DNA from 3 places in the Providencia sp. Marseille-Q8014 genome. Region 1 is predicted to be linked to each of the others. Evidence: predicted binding sites of a transcription regulator. Region 1 holds the regulator's gene; each other region holds the start of a gene.
What was found. Region 1 encodes PurR, which represses purine synthesis genes. Its sites were predicted from a motif close to CANGCAAACGTTTGCNTG; they were not measured.

Region 1 (4,800 bases):
GATCAATATCGGTTTGCGTCCCAGTTTGTCAGATAATGGCCCCCACAAAAGTTGTGCAAAGGCAAAACCAGCTAAGAAAATGCTCAAAGAAGCACTAATCGCACCTTCAGAAGTGTTTAATGCCGTTTGCATTGAACCAAATGCAGGCAGGTACATATCGATGGCTAAAAAACCAAGCATACTCAAACCAGCAAGGTAAAGCATAAAGCCTGGGGAGTTTTTTGTCGCAGAATTTGTCATGGAAGCTTACTTATCCAGAATTTACATAATTGTTAACAGAGACTCTATTTTATAGGTTGTATTTTTACATTGTGAAACGGTAATATTTGGAATCTGCTATCAAAATTTTTGAAGGGTATCATTATGTGGTCAGCTCATGCTCTAGAAGTTATTGATGCCGTTGCAAGAACGGGAAGTTTTAGTGGCGCTGCGGAAGAACTGCATCGTGTTCCTTCTGCAATTAGCTATACGGTTAAGCAAGTAGAGGAATGGCTTGCTGTACCTATCTTTGAACGTCGTCACCGCGATGTTGCCTTAACTGAGGCAGGGGAGATTTTCATCAAGCAAAGTCGCTCCGTTATCAAAAAAATGATACAAACGCGTCACCAATGTCAACAGGCAGCAAATGGTTGGCGAGGGCAGTTTAGTATCGCGGTAGATTGTATTGTCAAACCTCAGCGAACAGAGCAACTGATCTTAGATTTCTATCGTCATTTTCCTGATATCGAATTATATATTCATCCTGAAGTGTTTAACGGCGTATGGGATGCACTCGCCGATGGGCGTGTTGATGTTGCGATTGGTGCGACGCGCGCTTCACCCATCGGAGAGCGTTATAGTTTTCGTGATATGGGGTTTATGTCATGGCGTTGTGTGGCCAGTCCAAACCATCCTCTGGCACAGCTAAAAGGAAAATTGACAGACGATCAAATGCGCGAATACCCAAGTTTATGCCTTGAAGATACCTCACGTAACTTGCCGAAAAGAGATACATGGGCATTAGATAATCAGCGGCGTTTAGTGGTGCCTTTTTGGGAAAATGGTATGACATGTCTTGTTAATGGCTTATGTGTTGGCATGGTACCTGAGCACCGAGCAAAGCCCTTTTGTGATGAGGGGAAATTAGCCCAATTGCAGCTATCTCAGCCATTCCCTCCGAGTCCTTGCTGTTTAACGTGGGTGGAAAAGAATACATCACCGGCGTTGAGTTGGTTACTTGAATATCTTGGGGATAGTGAAACACTCAACGCCGAATGGTTAGCGCCTTAATTAACGACGGTAGTCAATAAATGGTCCGTCAGCAACAGAACGACGCTCAACTAGGCGAGGATGGACTTCAATCGTTTGTGCATCTTCGCGCTTGTTCACAATACGATCAAGCAGCATAGCGAATGCCATCTGGCCTAGACGCTCTTTAGGCTGGTGGATAGTCGTCAACGCGGGAGTAAAATAACGCGCATTGCGCACATTATCATAGCCAATGATAGAAATGTCTTGAGGAACACGCAATCCCATCTCATCCGCAGCGCAAATTGCGCCCATCGCCATAATGTCACCGCCACAGAACACGGCAGTAGGTTTTTGCTTATTGCTTAAGATCTGCATCATTGCTTTATAACCAGATTCTGGTTCAAAGTCGCCTTGCACGATCCATTCATCACGTAAAGTCACTTTCGCTTCTTCCATGGCTTTTTTAAAACCCGTCAGTCGACCAATACCGGTGTTGCGTTCTAAAGAGCCAGGGATCACGCCGATGTCACGGTGACCACGATCAATTAAATAACGACCTGCGAGGTAACCGCCATGAAAAGAGTTATCAATGATACTGTCGGTAAAATCACCACGGGAAGTGCCCCAGTCCATGACGACCATAGGAATATTGCGATAATCTTCCAGCATATGGATTAGTTTATCGGGATATTCAGAACACATGACGAGTAGCCCATCAACACGCTTTTGCGCAAGCATTTGTAAGTAAGCTTGTTGCTTACCTAAGTTATTATGAGAGTTACATAAAATAAGGGTATAACCTTTCTCATAGCAACTATTCTCGACTGACTCAATCACTTCAGCAAAATAAGGCGCCTCACTTGATGTCGCGAGTAGGCCAATTGATTTTGTATGATTAACTTTCAAACTACGAGCAACAGCACTCGGTGAATAGTTGAGTTCTTTTATCGCAGCCCAAACAGCCGCTTTAGTATCATCAGCTACGAAGCGCGTTTTGTTTATTACATGGGATACGGTTGTGGTGGAGACGCCAGCGCGCTTCGCCACATCTTTAATCGTTGCCATGGGAAAAAAAAACTCCTGACCAATAATCGGTCTTGTTATGAATTCTTATTAAAAAATTACCTAATATTACCTACATATTGAGGCATAGTGCCTTAACTGGCAATAATTTAGCGATTAGTTATCGATTTTGTCTGATCTAGCGCAAAAACAAAAGAAATAATTGATGTTATAACCTGTGATATAGACACTGGTTTTTATAAATCGTCATGTCATACTTATTTAACCATGTATAAGTTATGGTTATTTTGCTGGTTAACTGTTCGTTATGATGAGAGGGACTCATGGATACAGATTTTAAATTTGGACTATTAGCAGCGTTAGGTTCTTTGGCTGTGATCATTGCTTTTGCAGTACATATTTTTTAATTTTACTGTTTAATTAAAGGTGAAATTAAGAAGGGCGAGTATTGACTCGCCCTTTAGCTATTCTCTAAAGAAAATGATTAAGCGAGGTTTTCTTCAACGAATTTCCAGTTGACTAAGGCCCAGAAGTTCTCTAGGTATTTAGGGCGCGCATTACGGTAATCAATGTAATAAGCGTGTTCCCAAATATCGACAGTGAGGATAGGTTTATCATCACCAGAGATAGGGGTTGCCGCATTTGATGTATTCACAATAGCTAAGCTGCCATCGGTTTTTTGAACCAGCCAAGTCCAACCGGCACCGAAATTTTTAATCGCAGCATCTGTGAACTGTTGTTTGAATTCAGCGAAAGAACCAAAAGCTTTATTAATGGCTTCAGCAACTTTACCGGTTGGTTCTCCACCCGCATTTGGTGCTAAGCAGTGCCAGTAAAAAGTATGGTTCCAAACCTGTGCGGCGTTATTAAAAATACCCGCATCTGAAGTCTTGATGATCTCTTCCAGTGATTTACCTTCGAAAGCCGTACCTTTGACTAAATTGTTGAGATTAACAACATAGGTATTATGGTGTTTACCATAGTGATACTCTAAGGTTTCTTCCGAGATATAAGGTTCTAGCGCATTTTTAGCATAAGGTAGAGCGGGAAGTTCAAATGACATTGCGTACTCCTTGTTTGCGTTTAAAACAACACATATGGGTGTGGTGCTCATAAAAGTGAGCAAATAATTTAATACGTATATCTTGCTATGAGTTATACACGAACCGAACGTTCATGCGGTCTTGCTTATTCTTTAATAGATTAATAATAGCATGAGATGCTTGCCGAGTTATAGGCATGGATATTCTGCGTCATATATTACCAAATTTTTTCAACAAAAACACCTTAAAATCATAGAGATAATTATCTTAATCAATAGAGTTTAAGATCGCGCTTTTCTGCCTTGCTGAAGGAAGTTCGTGTAACTTAAAACGGGATTCTAGAAAAAATCCCTTTTTCCAGCTTGGAGTGCTATAGTAATACCCCTGTAAAACTGGCATATTGTATGAAACAATCACGTTTTAACATTCCGGTCAAATATTCTAGCTTAGTCGCCATCGTTGAGAAAATGGCTGACGATGGCGACTGACTGCAAATCAGCACCCATGTTCTAAGGAAGTAAAAATGACGACAATTGAAAGAATCGAGCGCCAAATTAAAGAAAACCCAATCCTTCTGTACATGAAAGGCTCTCCTAAGCTCCCTAGCTGTGGTTTTTCTGCTCAGGCAGTTCAAGCTTTATCTGCTTGTGGTGAACGTTTCGCTTATGTCGATATTCTGCAAAATCCAGATATTCGTGCAGAACTACCAAAATACGCTAATTGGCCAACTTTCCCACAATTATGGGTTGATGGTGAGCTAGTAGGCGGTTGCGATATCATCATGGAAATGTATCAGCGCGGTGAACTCCAGTCACTGATTAAAGAAACTGCTGATAAGTATCGCTCTGCGGATGAGACTCGTGCGGAGTAAGTATCTGCTTAGTTAAGAACGCCGAGTAAATCTAAAAAACCGTATTAGCCCCATAGGTTAAGCTAATGCGGTTTTTTTGTATCTTAAGGGGCTTAAGGGGGCGGGGTTACTCTTGCTCTGCGAGTGGCCAACCACCTAGCTTTTTCCATTTATTTACTAATTCACAGAACAACAGTGCGGTACGATTCGTATCATATAAGGCCCCGTGAGCTTGCTTGCCATCAAATGGAATACCCGCTGTCACACAAGCTTTCGCTAAAATCGTTTGTCCGAAAACCAGACCACTTAATGCCGCAGTATCGAATGTGGCAAATGGGTGGAATGGATTACGTTTTAAGCCTGCACGTTCAGCTGCATTCATGACAAAACTATGATCGAATGTCGCATTATGAGCAACAATAATGGCTCGATTACAATCGGTAGCTTTCATCCCTTTGCGTACCATTTTAAAAATAGCGTGCAAAGCGTCGTATTCACTAACTGCACCACGTAATGGGTTAGTGGGATCAATGCCGGTGAAGGCTAAAGCTGTTGGTTCTAAATTTGCTCCCTCAAAGGGTTCTACATGAAAATGTAAGGTCTCATCAGGGGATAACCAGCCGTCTTTATCCATTTTTAAAGTAATGGCGGCAA
Region 2 (4,800 bases), 900 kb from region 1:
CGATGTTCTATCTAGCGCATCGGGTTGTGCTTTTAATGTGTCGACATTTCGCAGCATTTTAGGGGTTTTACCGAGTAGCACATCCAGAGGCATATCGATAGGCTGATTATTAAAATGCTCATCTTTCAACACGAGCTCACGCTGCTCAGTGGCTTCACCAATCACAGCAAAAGGAGCACGCTCACGTTCACAAATGGCGGTAAATAGGGGCATTTGTTCAGGGGCTACCGCTAATACATAACGTTCTTGTGATTCATTACACCAGACTTCTAATGGACTCATGCCCGGTTCATCATTAAGAATTTTGCGTAATTCAAAACAACCACCTCGGCCACCATCACTCACGAGTTCAGGCATTGCATTAGATAAACCACCCGCACCAACGTCATGAATAAAGAGAATTGGGTTGTTATCACCTAACTGCCAGCAATTATCGATCACTTCTTGGCAGCGACGCTCCATTTCAGGGTTATCACGCTGTACTGACGCAAAATCCAGATCCGCATCGGATTGACCCGAGGCCATTGAAGAGGCTGCACCACCGCCAAGCCCAATGTTCATTGATGGGCCACCAAGCACAATCAGTTTTGCACCAACTGGGATCTCCCCTTTTTGGACATGATCAGCGCGAATATTACCAATCCCCCCCGCTAGCATAATCGGTTTATGGTAGCCTCGTAGCTCTTCACCGTTGTGGCTATTGACCTTTTCTTCATAGGTACGGAAATAGCCTAAAAGCGCTGGGCGGCCAAATTCATTATTAAATGCGGCCCCCCCTAGTGGCCCTTCAAGCATAATATCGAGTGCAGTAACAATGCGTTCTGGTTTACCGAAATCTTCTTCCCAAGGCTGCTCAAATCCCGGGATACGGAGGTTAGACACGGAGAAACCCACTAACCCTGCTTTTGGTTTTGCCCCACGGCCTGTTGCACCTTCATCACGAATTTCACCACCAGAGCCTGTTGCAGCACCTGGCCACGGTGAAATTGCTGTTGGGTGGTTATGCGTTTCCACTTTCATCAAAATATGAGCATCTTCTTGATGATAACGATAAGTGCGACCTTCTGGTTCAGGGAAGAAACGCCCTACAGAAGAGCCTTCCATCACTGCGGCATTATCTTTATAAGCCGATAAAACATAATCAGGTGTTGTCTCGAAGGTGTTTTTAATCATTTTAAACAGCGATTTCGGCTGTTTTTCACCATCAATGATCCAGTCAGCATTAAAAATTTTATGGCGGCAGTGTTCTGAGTTTGCTTGTGCAAACATATATAACTCAACATCTGTTGGGTTACGTTTTAATCCTGTAAATGCATCAAACAAATAGTCGATTTCATCATCAGCCAGCGCTAACCCCATTTCGATATTCGCTTTTTCAAGTGCTGAACGCCCTAAGCGAATGATATCGATAACTTTCATTGGCTGTGGTTGATGATGAACAAAAAGCGCTTGAGCCTGCTCAAAGTCGCTAAAAACCGTTTCCATCATGCGGTCATGAAGCAGTGCCGCAATGGCTTGCCATTGTGCCTGTGATAAAGCATCCGCCTGCACATAATAAGCGAGACCACGTTCAATTCTTTCGACTTGAGGTAAACCACAATTATGTGCAATGTCAGTCGCTTTGGATGACCAAGGAGAAATGGTACCAGGGCGTGGGGTCACTAATATCAGTGTGCCAAATGGCTCATGCTCCGCGAGAGAAGGTCCATATTTTAGCAAACTACGCAATTTGCCTTGCTCGCTATCACTCAAAGGTGCTGATAGTTCAGCGAAGTGCATATATTCAGCATAAATATCCGTAACAGGAAGCTGTTTTTCAGCAAACAACGCCAAAAGGCGAGTAATACGAAATGCTGATAGAGCAGGTGAACCACGCAAAATTTCCATAGTCATAATTTCTCTCATTTAAACGCCAGCCCTGATCATAAAAGCAGGGGAACTGGGAGACATTATAGAGCAATGCGAATCAATACGAAACCGTTTGCGTGACTAAAAATAAAGCAAACCGCTAAAAATTATTAGGAATGAAATAGCACAATATTGGTTGCACGGATCATAATTGTTGAGCAAAATGTCCAAACACTGGAAATATAACCATTACTTATAATTATTTTTTTACAACAACACCGGCATAAAACCCCTCATGGTTTTCCGAGCCACAAGTAGGCAGCAAAGTTTCTTAGCGCCACTATAATGAAATATTCGGATGGCAACTTAATTTGCTCAATTGATAAAGCAATGAAAAGTTCAGAGGGTATACATATGAGATATTTTCTTGAATAACATAAAGGTTAACTATTTAATCATTGTGATTGTTGCGCTTTTAGCGGCCATGATTATTGGACTTAATCTCCGTTGGCCCAATACGCAAGACAATCAGCTCAACCAAATCATCTCTCGCGGTGAGCTACGAGTGAGTGCAATTAGTTCTCCGTTGATCTATCAAGATGACGAAGCAAACTTGCATGGTTTTGATTATGAGCTTGTTCAAAGCTTTGCCGACTATCTCGGCGTTAAATTGAACATCACCCTGCGACCAACCGTTGAGCTAATTTTCGATGATATTGAGAATGGCAATGCAGATATTGGTGTTGCTGGATTGCTCTATAATAAAGATAGGCTGAAAAAAATGAAAACAGGGCCTAGCTATCTCAATGTCACACAGCAACTGGTTTACCGAAAAGGCTCTACACGCCCTAAAAGTTTTGAGGATATTAACGGTAAGCTCGTCGTGATGGCAGGTTCTGCTCATGCTAGTACCCTCAAAATGGCGGCTGAAAAACATCCTGAGTTGGTTTGGGAAGAAACAACCGAATACACAACTAGCCAGCTATTAGAGATGGTGGCGGAAGGGCTGATTGACTATACGCTAGAAGACTCTATTTCTGTTGCATTACAACAACGTATTCATCCTGAAATTGCGGTCGGATTCGATTTAGTCGATGACCATGCCATCACTTGGTATATGAAACGCCTTAATGATGATAGCTTGAACGCTGCTCTACTTGATTTTTTTAATGCCAGCAATGAATCCGATTTGCTCGCAAGGCTCGATGAAAAATATTTTAGCCATGTCGGTTCATTTGACTACTTTGATACCATGTCATTTATCAATGCTATCAATAAAAAACTTCCTACTTATCAACCACTGTTTGAAAAATATGCTACGGCGCTTGATTGGAAACTATTAGCGGCTATTGCGTGGCAAGAATCGCATTGGGATCCGTTGGCGACATCACCAACAGGGGTTCGTGGGCTCATGATGCTCACCAAACCAACCGCCGAAACAATGGGCGTTGCAGATAGATTAGATCCTGAAGAGAGTATTAAAGGCGGAGCTGCATATTTGGAATATTTAATGCAACGCCTTCCAGTTTCTATCGCCGATGATGATAGAATTTGGTTTGCACTGGCCGCCTATAATATGGGGTATGGCCATATGCAAGATGTCAGAAAACTAACTGAATTACAAGGTGGAGACCCAGACCGCTGGTTAGATGTAAAATCGAGACTCCCTCTGTTAACTCAAAAAAAGTATTATTCACAGCTTAACTATGGTTATGCGCGAGGGCATGAAGCCTATCGCTATGTTGAAAACATTCGTCGCTACCATCAAAGCTTAGTCGGCTATTTACAAAATCAAGATAAGAAGCAACGTGCATTGGCTATTGCCGAAAAATCATTGATTTTATTTCCACCGCTTGTCTCCCCTCACAGCCCCAATGACAAAACTGAAAGCACTGAGACGTCAGGGGATCCGGAAACAATCGTCGATAACGTGCCGCCGTCTACCACGCAAAGTGATGTGAAAGAGAAAGTCAGCCTAAAACAGAAACAATCCCCCCACAATGCATACAAACTGCCAGCCATTTCACCTGCAAATGGCCAGCCCTCTTTAGGACAATATCTCCTCTCCATCAACCCAGAAAAAAGCGAGCAGGATAAAGAAGATACTGTAACGAATTAATCAATGATTATCTGATTGGTCGATAAGGAATGTGTTGTTAGATATCGCTTTCGTTTATTCAGGCATTTTTGCTGTTTCGATTTTCAACACACTCACATTGAATTTGACTTAGCATTCTTTTTTGTTCTTTCTTTTGTGCTCTGCGCATTTTAAAAAAAGCACTTAACATCGTAGAGCAGGTTTCTTCGAGTACCCCACCCGTTACATCAATATAATGATTTAATCCTGGGCGTTCTAATAGATTAATAAATGAACCACAAGCCCCTGTTTTAAAATCTTTGGCGCCATAAACTAAGCGCCCTATTCGACTATGCACTAATGCACCTGCACACATAATGCAGGGTTCTAAAGTCACATACAGTGTGGTGTCTAATAGTCGATAATTATTAAGTGCCTTCCCACCTTGCTGTAAGGCGATAATTTCAGCGTGAGCTGTAGGGTCATGACTTTCAATTGAACGGTTCCATCCAGATGCAACTAATTGGTTATCCTTAACTAATAGTGCACCTACAGGTATTTCACCTGCATCTTGAGCATTTTTCGCCAATTCTAAAGCGCGATTCATCCAGTACTCATCAATCTCTACTTGCGTCACACCAACCTCTTCACTGTCTATTTTGATAGATTATACCCCAAATAGCTTGGCTTGCATGCAGATGATGAATCATGTAGATACCTAGGTGAGTTAAAAAATACCTGAACGTTGCCGTTATTATTAGCGCAACAGCAACGTCAAAGATAATAATTACAATCCATTGATTCAATGAAACTTTATTCAAAAAGATTATGATTAGTTACTGAAAATTGCCAGTTTCGCTGCAAATCCCATAAAA
Region 3 (4,800 bases), 520 kb from region 1:
TTGTAGGAATAGATAAACTTAAGGATGAATAATTACCTTACCTTAAACGTGCTGCTTAATTGTGGCATGTGGATTAACAACACTTTCAGGGTTTGCAGACTGAGCTTTGCTTGCAAAGTATTGGTGTTGAAAAATACACATGCGGATCGCGGTATGATAGCGACCATTGACGAAAAACTCATCGATAAGCTCGCCTTCCGTATGGAAGCCCAGTTTATTGTATATGTGGATAGCTTTGATATTTTCTTTATCCACGATGAGGTAAAGTTTATATAAATTGAGAACAGAGAAAGCATAGTCCATTGCGAGTTTAGCTGCACGTGTTGCGTAGCCATGGCCTTGGTGGCTCGGAGCAATGATAATCTGAAACTCAGAACGACGGTGAACATAATCGATTTCAACCAATTCCACTAAGCCAACTTTTTCACTGTCATTTTCAACAATAAAGCGCCGCTCAGATTGGTCATGAATATGTTTATCATAGAGATCACTCAACTCAACGAAAGCTTCATAAGGCTCTTCAAACCAGTAACGCATTACACTGGCATTATTATCAAGTTGATGGATAAACGCTAAATCTTCACGTTCAAGTGGGCGCAACCTAAACGGATGAACTTGCCCGGTCGTCATATAACACCTCAATTCTATTTAAAAGATACGCATCTACTATCGATATTTTTAAGTCATAAAGACAAATAAATGCCACGAATTATTTTCACTCTTAACCAATAAGGATACCACTAATTTACGATAAAATAATGACACAAAGCAGGAGGCTCTACTAAGTGGTGAAGATTAACGCACTTTGTCGCGGATAGAGTGGCTTATCCAACAAAAAGGGCAGAGATCTCTCTTTGCCCTTAGTGAATGTCATGGTCTAGCGTTGGACAGTGATTAGGCTATTCATTTGCATAGCCTTGTGGTGGTAAACATTGACCATCTAAATAAGCAAGATTATCTTTCATGACTAAACGGTCATCGATAAACCATTGCACAACAAGTGGATAAATATTGTGCTCTTGTGCTTTCACTCGCTCTACAACCGCTTCTTCACTATCCTCTGCAAAAATAGGCACTTTGGCTTGTAATATCACAGGACCGCCGTCTAGCTCTTCAGTGACAAAATGCACGGAAGTCCCATGTTCGCTATCGCCGTTCTCTATTGCCTTGCGGTGGGTATGTAATCCGGGGTACTTCGGTAATAGAGAAGGGTGAATATTCAGCATTTTTCCCGCGTAATGTTTCACGAAGTCCGCCGTTAAGATGCGCATGAACCCAGCAAGCACCACTAAATCAGGCTGATATCCATCCATCATTGCCATCAATGCAGCGTCATATTCTTCACGACTTGCCAATGATTTTGCACTTAGCGTTAAGGCAGGGATCCCTGCCTTTTGTGCACGAATCAACCCATAAGCATCGGGTTGATTACTGATGACAGCCACTATCTGCGCCTGAAGGCCATTGGACGTCGCATCAATCAGCGATTGTAAATTACTGCCGCTGCCTGAAATAAGAACAACAATTTTTTTCATTAGCGGATAACAACCTGTTCTTCACCCGCAGGAAGCTGAGCAATAGAACCGATTTGCCATGCTTTTTCACCTAAACCGTTGAGCAGCGTGAGTGCCGCATCAACGTCATTTTGTGGTAAGGCAATAATAATGCCGACACCACAGTTAAAGGTGCGATACATTTCGTGATCTGTCACACTGCCTGCTTTTTGTAACCAATTGAATACCGCAGGCCATTGCCAACTCGCTTTATCAATTTGTGCTTGTGTATTTTCAGGCAATACACGAGGAATATTTTCCCAGAAACCACCGCCAGTGATGTGTGCGATTGCGTGGATATCACATTTTTCAATCAGCTCAAGGACGTTTTTTACATAAATACGAGTTGGTGCTAATAGGTGGTCAGCCAGTGATTGACCTTCAAGGTCTGTTGATTCTGGGTCGGTTTGACTCACTTCAAGAATTTTACGTACTAATGAGTAACCATTAGAGTGGGGGCCACTTGATGCTAATGCGATCAGTGCATCACCGGCACTAACCTTGCTACCATCAATGATCTCGGAACGTTCAACAACACCAACGCAGAATCCAGCAACATCATAGTCTTCACCGTGGTACATACCGGGCATTTCCGCGGTTTCTCCCCCGACAAGGGCACAACCTGATTGTTTACAACCTTCTGCGATACCTGTGATCACACTTGCTGCGGTATCAACATCCAGCTTGCCTGTTGCGTAATAATCCAAGAAAAATAGCGGTTCGGCACCTTGTACAATTAAGTCATTAACGCACATAGCGACCAAGTCGATGCCGATCGTGTCGTGGCGTTTTAAATCCATTGCAAGGCGCAGTTTAGTACCAACGCCATCTGTACCTGAAACTAACACAGGTTCCCGGTATTTTTGTGGCAGGGAACATAACGCACCAAACCCTCCCAATCCTCCCATAACTTCTGGTCGGCGAGTTTCTTTCACTACGCCTTTAATACGTTCAACCAATGCATTACCTGCATCAATGTCAACACCGGCATCTTTATAGCTGAGAGAGGTTTTATCAGTCACTACGGCCCCCAAGGCAATTGTGTTTTGGAAAAATAGACTTCAATAAACGCTATTCTAACAGGCTAAGCAAACGTTTGCGATAGCTTTATGAATGAAATCATCATCGTGTTTTTTATCGTAGCGAAATTAAGCTTTAGTGTTTATGGGGGAATGCTTGTTGCAAATATTTATACCGTTTACATAAGGTAAAATGCGATTGAGCATCTATAATTTTACATTGTGATTTTATTGAATATATTTCATTGCATGCATGCGGTTATTCGGTTCAAGGTAGTGGAATGTGCTATTGGCATATTGAGTGAAATGGTGAGTTTAAAAATAAGCTATTTCTGATTGTTTTGACATCAATCAAACATGGCATAGTGGCATCTTCCATAAAAAGAGGTATAATCCCGCGATTTTTTTGTGCGCTGACGTCTAAAATAGTAGGAGAATTCCATGAAGATCGTTGAGGTAAAACACCCTCTCGTTAAACATAAACTCGGCCTGATGCGAGATCATGATATAAGCACTAAACGCTTTCGTGAACTGGCCTCAGAGGTTGGTAGCCTACTAACTTATGAAGCAACCGCTGACCTAGAAACTGAGAGAGTTACCATTGAAGGTTGGTGTGGTCCTGTAGAAATAGAGCAAATTAAAGGGAAAAAAATCACTGTTGTACCTATTCTCCGTGCAGGTATCGGCATGATGAATGGCGTTCTAGAAAGTATTCCAAGCGCTCGAATCAGTGTTGTCGGTGTGTATCGTGATGAAGAAACCTTTAAACCTGTCTCTTACTTCCAAAAATTAGTTTCCAATATTGATGAGCGTATGGCTTTGGTGGTTGACCCAATGCTGGCAACGGGTGGGTCAATGATCGCCACGATCGACCTGTTGAAAAATGCGGGCTGTAAATCAATTAAAGTATTAGTGCTGGTTGCAGCACCTGAAGGGATTAAAGCACTTGAAGAAGCTCACCCAGATGTCGAGCTCTATACCGCGTCCATTGATCAATACCTAAATGAACATGGCTATATTGTTCCTGGGCTAGGTGATGCTGGCGATAAGATATTTGGTACTAAATAATAATTAGCCGACTTTAGAAGTCGGCTTTTTTTTGATGATAAAAATGCATTAAGGGGATGAAAAAATGACACGTCGTGCGATTAGTGTTGAAGAAAGGCCACCACTACTACAAACCATACCGCTAAGTTTTCAACATTTATTTGCCATGTTTGGCGCGACAGTGATTGTACCTATTTTATTTGGTGTTAACCCAGCAACGATTTTGTTGTTTAACGGTATTGGCACCTTACTTTATCTATTTATCTGTAAAGGGAAGATCCCTGCGTATTTAGGTTCCAGTTTCGCTTTTATTTCACCCGTGATGATTTTGCTACCTCTTGGTTATGAATTGGCATTAGGCGGCTTTATTATTTGTGGTGTCTTATTCTGTATTGTGGCGTTAATTGTCAAAGTTGCGGGTCGAGGTTGGATAAATGTTATGTTTCCACCCGCGGCAATGGGCGCCATTGTTGCGGTTATCGGCCTCGAATTAGCACAAACAGCCGCGGGAATGGCGGGTTTGTTGCCTAAAGAAGGCGCTCCAGTCGATTCAAGTACCTTAATCATTTCGATTACCACACTGGTGGTGACCGTGTTGTGTGCTGTTGTCTTCCGCGGCTTTTTATCCATTATTCCTATCTTAATTGGTTTCTTGGCGGGATATGCGTTGTCTTATTTTATGGGGATTGTCGATTTTACACCTGTCATTGAAGCGCCATGGTTTGCAATACCGACTTTTTATACACCACGTTTTGAATGGTTCGCTATCTTAACTATCTTACCTGCTGCGTTAGTTGTCATTGCTGAGCACGTTGGTCACTTAGTTGTGACGGCAAATATTGTTGAGCGTGATTTAATGAAAAATCCTGGTTTGCACCGTTCTATGTTTGCAAATGGTTTTTCTACTGTCATTTCTGGCTTTTTTGGCTCAACACCGAATACCACGTATGGTGAAAATATCGGGGTCATGGCAATTACTAAGGTTTACAGTACGTGGGTTATCGGTGGTGCGGCTGTGATTGCTATTTTGCTTTCGTGTGTAGGTAAATTAGCCGCTGCGATTCAGCTAGTGCCAGTACCTGTTATGGGTGGGGTTTCATTATTACTTTATGGTGTCATTGGAGCGTCCGGTATTCGTGTTCTTATTGACTCGAAGGTTGATTATAATAAACCGCAAAACT

Region 2: the regulator PurR is predicted to act here: its motif matches at 1,971-1,988, upstream of purL (phosphoribosylformylglycinamidine synthase).
Region 3: the regulator PurR is predicted to act here: its motif matches at 2,639-2,656, upstream of purM (phosphoribosylformylglycinamidine cyclo-ligase).

Annotation. Positions count from the first base shown of each region.
Region 1 covers NZ_CBCOPT010000001.1:2,514,670-2,519,469, reverse strand. The annotation lists gene punC (purine nucleoside transporter PunC) at 1-240, opposite strand, end outside; gene punR (DNA-binding transcriptional activator PunR) at 364-1,269, shown strand; gene purR (HTH-type transcriptional repressor PurR) at 1,270-2,295, opposite strand; gene cydH (cytochrome bd-I oxidase subunit CydH) at 2,577-2,660, shown strand; gene sodB (superoxide dismutase [Fe]) at 2,738-3,316, opposite strand; gene ACWPW6_RS11045 (Grx4 family monothiol glutaredoxin) at 3,820-4,167, shown strand; gene rnt (ribonuclease T) at 4,274-4,800, opposite strand, start outside.
Region 2 covers NZ_CBCOPT010000001.1:1,610,881-1,615,680, reverse strand. The annotation lists gene purL (phosphoribosylformylglycinamidine synthase) at 1-1,887, opposite strand, end outside; gene mltF (membrane-bound lytic murein transglycosylase MltF) at 2,333-3,967, shown strand; gene tadA (tRNA adenosine(34) deaminase TadA) at 4,026-4,562, opposite strand; gene leuE (leucine efflux protein LeuE) at 4,758-4,800, opposite strand, start outside.
Region 3 covers NZ_CBCOPT010000001.1:1,998,383-2,003,182, forward strand. The annotation lists gene speG (spermidine N1-acetyltransferase) at 43-630, opposite strand; gene purN (phosphoribosylglycinamide formyltransferase) at 900-1,535, opposite strand; gene purM (phosphoribosylformylglycinamidine cyclo-ligase) at 1,535-2,575, opposite strand; gene upp (uracil phosphoribosyltransferase) at 3,014-3,640, shown strand; gene uraA (uracil permease) at 3,705-4,800, shown strand, end outside.